3 regions of the Kistimonas ophiarachnellae genome follow, and region 2 is predicted to be linked to each of the others. Evidence: predicted binding sites of a transcription regulator. Region 2 holds the regulator's gene; each other region holds the start of a gene.
What was found. Region 2 encodes FNR, which switches genes on or off when oxygen is low (the NO sensors DNR and NnrR bind a similar motif). Its sites were predicted from a motif close to TTGATNTANATCAA; they were not measured.
Positions count from the first base shown of each region.

Region 1: the regulator FNR is predicted to act here: its motif matches at 770-783, upstream of AC27K1_RS14805 (cytochrome ubiquinol oxidase subunit I).
Region 3: the regulator FNR is predicted to act here: its motif matches at 1,175-1,188, upstream of AC27K1_RS05560 (bacteriohemerythrin).

Region 1 covers NZ_BAAJPA010000011.1:96,638-98,909, reverse strand. The annotation lists gene AC27K1_RS14810 (hypothetical protein) at 1-696, shown strand, start outside; gene AC27K1_RS14805 (cytochrome ubiquinol oxidase subunit I) at 1,013-2,272, shown strand, end outside.
Region 2 covers NZ_BAAJPA010000019.1:67,845-70,116, reverse strand. The annotation lists gene hemN (oxygen-independent coproporphyrinogen III oxidase) at 1-895, shown strand, start outside; gene fnr (fumarate/nitrate reduction transcriptional regulator Fnr) at 1,073-1,831, shown strand; gene AC27K1_RS19575 (adenine phosphoribosyltransferase) at 1,853-2,272, shown strand, end outside.
Region 3 covers NZ_BAAJPA010000003.1:344,559-346,830, forward strand. The annotation lists gene AC27K1_RS05550 (hypothetical protein) at 1-68, opposite strand, end outside; gene nfsA (oxygen-insensitive NADPH nitroreductase) at 337-1,092, opposite strand; gene AC27K1_RS05560 (bacteriohemerythrin) at 1,311-1,808, shown strand; gene AC27K1_RS05565 (hypothetical protein) at 1,938-2,272, shown strand, end outside.

The DNA.
Region 1 (2,272 bases), on a different contig from region 2:
CGGGAAAACCGGCGCTTCAGCCGGGCACTGAAAGTTTGGCAGTTGCGCAGCAAGCATTATGAAGAAAACAGCGGCGACCAGGTCCGGCGCTCGCTGAAAATCTCGGAACAAAGTATCGCGCTGGATGATGACGAGAAGATCAAGGTTGCCCGACAGTTAGCCCAGCTGCTGGAAGACAACCGCATCCGCCGCACCAGTGATCGCAGCATGGACCACGCCCGCAGCAGCAACGAGAAACGCCTGACCCAGTCCCGCGCCCGGGAGCTGGCTGCTGGAATCGCTGTCATCCTCGGCCAGAGTATCGACCTGAGTAATCCGGCCATCCAGCGTGCTATCGACAGCACCCCTGCCACCAGCCTGGGGGCCATTGAACCGGGCATGAGCCCCATGATCAAGGCCTCGGTTGGCAAGGCCATGGCGAATGCCGTGGATGTCAGCCTGGCTGCCATGGCGGAACGGCTGGCCCAGAACCTGATCCGCTATTACCGGGTGCCACTGACCCGGGGCACCATGGATTTCCTGGTCGACAACTACCAGGCCAGCCGCGAGAAACTGGAATTTATCGCCGAACATGAGGCCCCGGTGAGTAACCAGCAGACCCAGCTCAATCGCGCCCCCATCGAAATTCCCGGCGTGCACAAAATCTGGCAAATCAGTCTCTACAATGCCCGTCGCACACTGGAACTCCACACCTGATGCGCGGTCTAAAATGTGTACGTTCAAGCCAAGTTGAATTATTCAACAAAATGTCTGGCGCGGGACACAAATATTGATCCAGATCAATTTCTGGACTATCAGGACACCTATAATTCTCGCTGCCAGTCTAGGTATGTAATACCTCCGAAGATTGCACCGTTCCATCCTTGTATCGGGAGAGTATTACAGCCACCTGGCCAGCAGCCGGAGAGCTGTGGCGACGCAGGGAAACCGTCGTATTGCATACAACGGGAAAGGTCTCCTGAGAACGGTCGGTGCAGGCACTTTTCCCCCAAGCCACACCAGCGAGGATAGAATGATCCCGGATGAAGTAATAGACCTCTCGCGTCTGCAGTTTGCACTGACGGCGATGTACCATTTCCTGTTTGTTCCCCTGACACTCGGCATGAGCTTCATGCTGGCCATCATGGAATCGGTCTATGTCATGACCGGCAAGCAGATCTATAAAGACATGACCAAATTCTGGGGCAAGCTCTTCGGCATCAACTTTGCCCTGGGCGTCGCCACCGGTCTGACCATGGAATTCCAGTTCGGCACCAACTGGTCCTACTACTCCCACTATGTAGGGGATATTTTCGGTGCGCCGCTGGCCATTGAGGGCCTGATGGCATTCTTCCTGGAATCCACCTTCGTCGGGATGTTCTTCTTCGGCTGGGATCGCATGAGCAAGGTTCAGCACCTCGGCTGTACCTGGCTGGTCGCGATCGGTTCTAACCTCTCCGCTCTGTGGATCCTGGTGGCCAACGCCTGGATGCAGAATCCTGTCGGCGCCGAGTTCAACTTTGAAACCATGCGCATGGAAATGACCAGCTTCGGTCAGTTGTTCTTCAACCCGGTCGCGCAGGTCAAGTTCATCCACACTGTGGCTGCCGGTTATACCACCGCCGCCATCTTTGTCCTGGCGATCAGCGCTTACTATATGCTGAACGACCGGGATGTCCCGTTTGCCCGTCGTTCCTTTGCGGTTGCCGCCGGTTTCGGTCTGGCATCCATCATGTCCGTTATTCTGCTGGGTGACGAATCCGGCTACAAGCTGGGTGACGTACAGCAGGTGAAACTGGCCGCCATCGAAGCGGAGTGGGATACCTACGAAGCCCCGGCGCCGTTCACTGCATTCGGCTTCCCCAACCAGGAAGAAATGCGTACCGACTACGCCGTCAAAATCCCCTGGGTAATGGGCATCATCGCGACACGCTCCCTGACCGAAGAAGTGCCCGGCATCAAGGATTTGCTGGTTCGCAATGAAGCCCGCATTCGTGACGGTATGGAAGCCTATCGCCTGCTCGAAGAGCTGAAGGCCGGAAACGATACCCCGGAAATCCGCGAACAGTTCAAGGAAGTCGAAGACACCCTGGGCTACGGTCTTCTGCTGACCCGTTACACGCCTAACGTTGTGGATGCCACCGACGCCCAGATCAAGCAGGCGGCGGAAGACACCATTCCGCAGGTTGCTCCGCTGTTCTTCGCGTTCCGGATCATGGTTGGCCTGGGCTTCTTCATGCTGCTGATCTTCGTGACCGCCTTTATCAAGACAGCACGCCGGACGGAATACCAG
Region 2 (2,272 bases):
GCGCTCGCTGGGGTTCAACCGGATCAGCATCGGCGTACAGGACTTCGACCCAACCGTTCAGCAGGCAGTCAACCGGGTACAGAGCGAAGAAGAGACCCGGGATGTCATTGATGCTGCCCGCGCACTGACGTTTAAATCGATCAACATTGATCTTATTTATGGTCTGCCTTTCCAGAGCTGCGCCAGCTTCATGAAAACGGTCGACAAAATCATCGACATCCGCCCGGATCGTCTTTCCGTCTTCAATTACGCCCACATGCCTAACCGCTTCATGCCTCAGCGGCGCATCAACAATGAAGACCTGCCCAATCCGCAGGAAAAACTGGCCATTCTCGAAAATACCATCAACCGGCTACTGGACGCCGGATACGTATACATCGGCATGGATCACTTTGCCCTGCCAGATGACGATCTCGCCCTGGCGCAGGAAGAAGGCTCGTTGCACCGGAACTTCCAGGGATATACGACACATAGCCAGTGTGACCTGATTGGCATGGGCGTGTCCTCCATCAGCCGAATTGGCAATGTCTACGCCCAGAACCATGCGAACATGGAAGAGTACACCAGCCGTATCAACAACGGCCATCTGGCGATTCGTCGTGGCTTACTGATGAATGAAGATGACCGCATCCGAAGCGCTGTTATCAACCAGCTCATCTGCCACTTCCACCTTGACTTCCGTCATATCGAAACGATGTTCGGCATCCGTTTCCAGGACTACTTTGCCGATGCACTCAACAAGCTGTCCCCAATGGCGGCAGACGGCCTCATTCGACTGGACAAAAACGGCATTGTTGTCGAACCCCGGGGAAGACTGCTGATCCGTAATATTTGCATGCAGTTTGACGCCTATCAGCAGGTGGCGGAAGTTCAACGATTCTCACGGGTCATCTGAACCAGTCCATTAACCTCCCCCCCCCCCCCGGTTTCATGTACCAACGAACACTGAAACCGGCCTTTTTTCAAGAAACATTCAGATACGTATCCTCACAGTCTTAAACTTGTCAGGAGAATCCCCTACAATACCGCCGCAACGACTTTTACACCCACCGGTTCACAGGGGTTCTTCTGTATGGTGTCCAAGCTGAATGTGCGGCAAGTGACTCATGTGGCCTGCAGAGACTGCAGCCTGAGTCAGCTCTGCCTGCCACTGGCGCTGAAAATTGAAGATATTGATGAACTCGACAGGATCATCAAGCGAGGACGTCCGCTGAAAAAAGGCGAGCACCTGTTTCTCGAAGGCGATCCCTTTCACAGTGTCTACGCAGTACGCTCCGGCGCACTGAAAACCTACACGGCCACCAACGAAGGCGAAGAACAGATCACGGGCTTTTACCTGCCCAGTGAGCTGGTGGGACTGAGCGGTCTCGATACAGAGGCCTATCCGGTGTCTGCCCAGGCGATTGAAACCACCATGGTCTGCGAGATCCCGTTTGATCGCCTGGAAAAACTGTCTGACGACTACCCGGAGCTGCGGCGCCAGCTGATGCGCATCATGTGTCGCAAAATCCGCGAAGACCAGCAGATGAAACTGCTGCTGTCGAAGAAGAACGCGGACGAGCGGATTGCCACATTCCTGATCAACCTGGCCAGCCGTTTCCGTCGTCGCGGCTTTTCATCACAGTCTTTCCGCCTGTCGATGTCCCGCAACGAAATGGGCAACTACCTGGGCCTGGCGGTTGAAACCGTCAGCCGCGTGTTCACCCGTTTCCAGAAAAACGGCCTGATCAACGCCAACGGCAAAGAGATTGAGATCACCAGCGCCATGGAACTGTGCGCCCTGGCCGGTGGCAAACTTGTTGAACACCAGGACATTGTCAACATCCAGTAACCCTCCGCAGGATTGGCCCTGATGGTTTTTGACCAGCAACTGCTCCACTCCCTGATTCGGGCCATACCCAACTGGCCCGAACCCGGCGTGACATTTCGCGATATCACGCCATTGTTTCAGTCCCCTCAAGGGACACAGATGATCATTGACACCCTGGCAGAACGCTACAGGGGTCAGGATATCACCCATATTGGCGCCCTGGATGCCCGTGGTTTCCTGGTTGGCTCACCGCTGGCGTGTAAACTGGGTCTGCCGCTGGTCATTTTCAGAAAACCCGGCAAACTGCCCTATGACGTGATTCGCGAAGAGTATGAGCTTGAGTACGGTTCCGCCGCACTCGAAGTCCATACCGACGCACTGAAAAAGGGTGATCGCATACTACTGGCTGACGACCTGATTGCCACGGGCGGAACGCTTTGCGCTGCGGCCCGGCTCTGTCGC
Region 3 (2,272 bases), on a different contig from region 2:
ACAGCAATGATTATGGCGGTGATTATCGCTAATGTTTGAATCAGAAATTTCTTTGAGGAATTAATCATTCAATAATCCTGTTCAATTGTTTAGGATTGTATTTTTTAGGGTAGACATTTATAGGCGGGGCGGGGTTTTTTCCTGAAACTAAACGATAATTAATTAATGTTTTTTTGTTTGTAGTCAAAAATATTCGGGTTGCCTCTTGAATCCAATCCTTTCAGCGTAAAAAAAACGGGGGAAATTGACAGATAGTCGAATATATCGATCGAATGAAATGGCATCCCGTTATTTGTAAGGGATGCACTGTGGCAGGAGGTTAGTCGGCATACCGGACTATTTCATTTTAAACCCCTGTTCTTCCAGGAAAGCCCGCATATGAGGGCGGGTTTTCTCAGACATCAGGCCACTGACCTGCTCACTCCAGCTGATCGTTTTGTTGCCGCCGGTTCGGGTCTGGTAATAGTCGCGAATGGTGTCGTCATAGGCTTCCAGAGTCCCGGGATCATCATCGGACCAGACGTCCTCTTTTAAAATAACGTCAGCAGACAGGCGGGGTTTTATTTCAGGATTCTGATCCGGATATCCCAGGCAGAGACCGAAGACAGGGTAGACCTGTTGCGGCAGTTGCAGCAGGTCGCAGACCTCGCGTGGGTTATTGCGAATACCGCCGATGTAACAGGCGCCCAGTCCCATGGCCTCGGCGGCGATGACGCAGTTCTGGGCCATCAGGGCGACATCGACGGTCGCGATGATAAAGGGTTCAGTCATGCCTGCCGGCATCGTCATATTGTGCCGTCCACAACATTGCTCTGCCCGGCGGAGATCGGCACAGAACACCAGGAATTCGGCGGCAGACGCCACATAGGGCTGACCACCGGAAAGGGTCACCAGTTGTTCTCTGGCTTCTGGATTACGTACGCGAATGACACTGCGGGCCTGAACGAAGCTCGAGGTGGCAGCGGCCTGTCCCGCCTGAATAATTCTCTGGAGTTGTTGTTCTGTCATCGGCTGGTCTGTGAACTTCCGGATGGAGCGGTGATTGCCCAACAGCTTCAACAGGCTGGCCTCGGTAGCGGGATCGTGTTGCATAGGGTCTCCGTTATCCAGTTGTCGTAAGTTCGCGTGTGATCGCGGCATATTATGGCATGTTTGTGGGGTCTTTCTCTGAATATTGATCTGGGTCAATGTTTGTCCGGCGGGTTTGTCTCTAAAGTACCGGTTACTTGCCAATAAACACAACACACCGAATGGTCGCCTGGCCACAGGCCTTTAAAAGCGACACATTTGGCATAATAGCGAGGTTTGTCATGGAAAACGCCGTTGCAGACGGTCATCGGACAGAGAATAAAAGCGGCAATGTGCTGATACCCTGGAATGACTCTCTCAGCGTTGGTATCCAGGAGATTGATGAACAGCACAAGGTGCTGGTGGATCTGCTCAACGAGCTGCACAGTGCTATTACCGGGCATCATGGCAGTGAAGCCGCCATTGGTATTCTTGATCGGCTGGTGGAATATACCAGAATCCATTTTTCCGTCGAAGAAAGCCTGATGCGGGTGCTGGATTACCCCGGCTATGAAGAACACAAGCAACACCATGAGCAACTGATCGAACAGGTGTATGAACTCCGGGGCAAAGTCGGTAACGGCAAACATATCAGCTTCGAATTACTTCATTTCCTGAAATCCTGGCTGACCCGCCATATCCTGGAAGATGACCGGGATTATGTACCGTTTTTCCTGTCCCGAGGCGTCAAAGCCAGTTACGAGAAGCGTTCCTGGCTCGACCGGATTTTTCATCGCTAACCGCTGTATCCCCGCAGGCGTGATTGAGAATGGTTATAACCGCCTGTCACTGCGCTGATTATACTTCCCAGAAGGTGTGCCGGTTCAGGACGAAACCGGCGTTGTCTGCGTGCAGTAACAGGGATTGTTATGGTGATCACACATGCCGGCAGTGGTCAGGCGCCTATTCTGGACCATGCTTTCAGGCTCTCTTCGAACGATGAACCCTTCTCTATCCGCGACCACTTCAGAGGCCATGTCATCCTGATGACGCTGCTGGAACCTGAGACTATTCAGGAACAGCTGGAAACCCTGGAAAAAATGTTCCTGCAGTATCGCCTGCGTCATTTCACCGTGCTGGGTTTCCATCCGGAAACGGTTCCGGCGGCTACAGCGGTTTCGTTTCCATTGCTGAAGCTGCCCACCGGGAGTGATCATGAACACTTTCAGACGATCACCGGCCTGGCTGGTCCTGCCGGCATGTC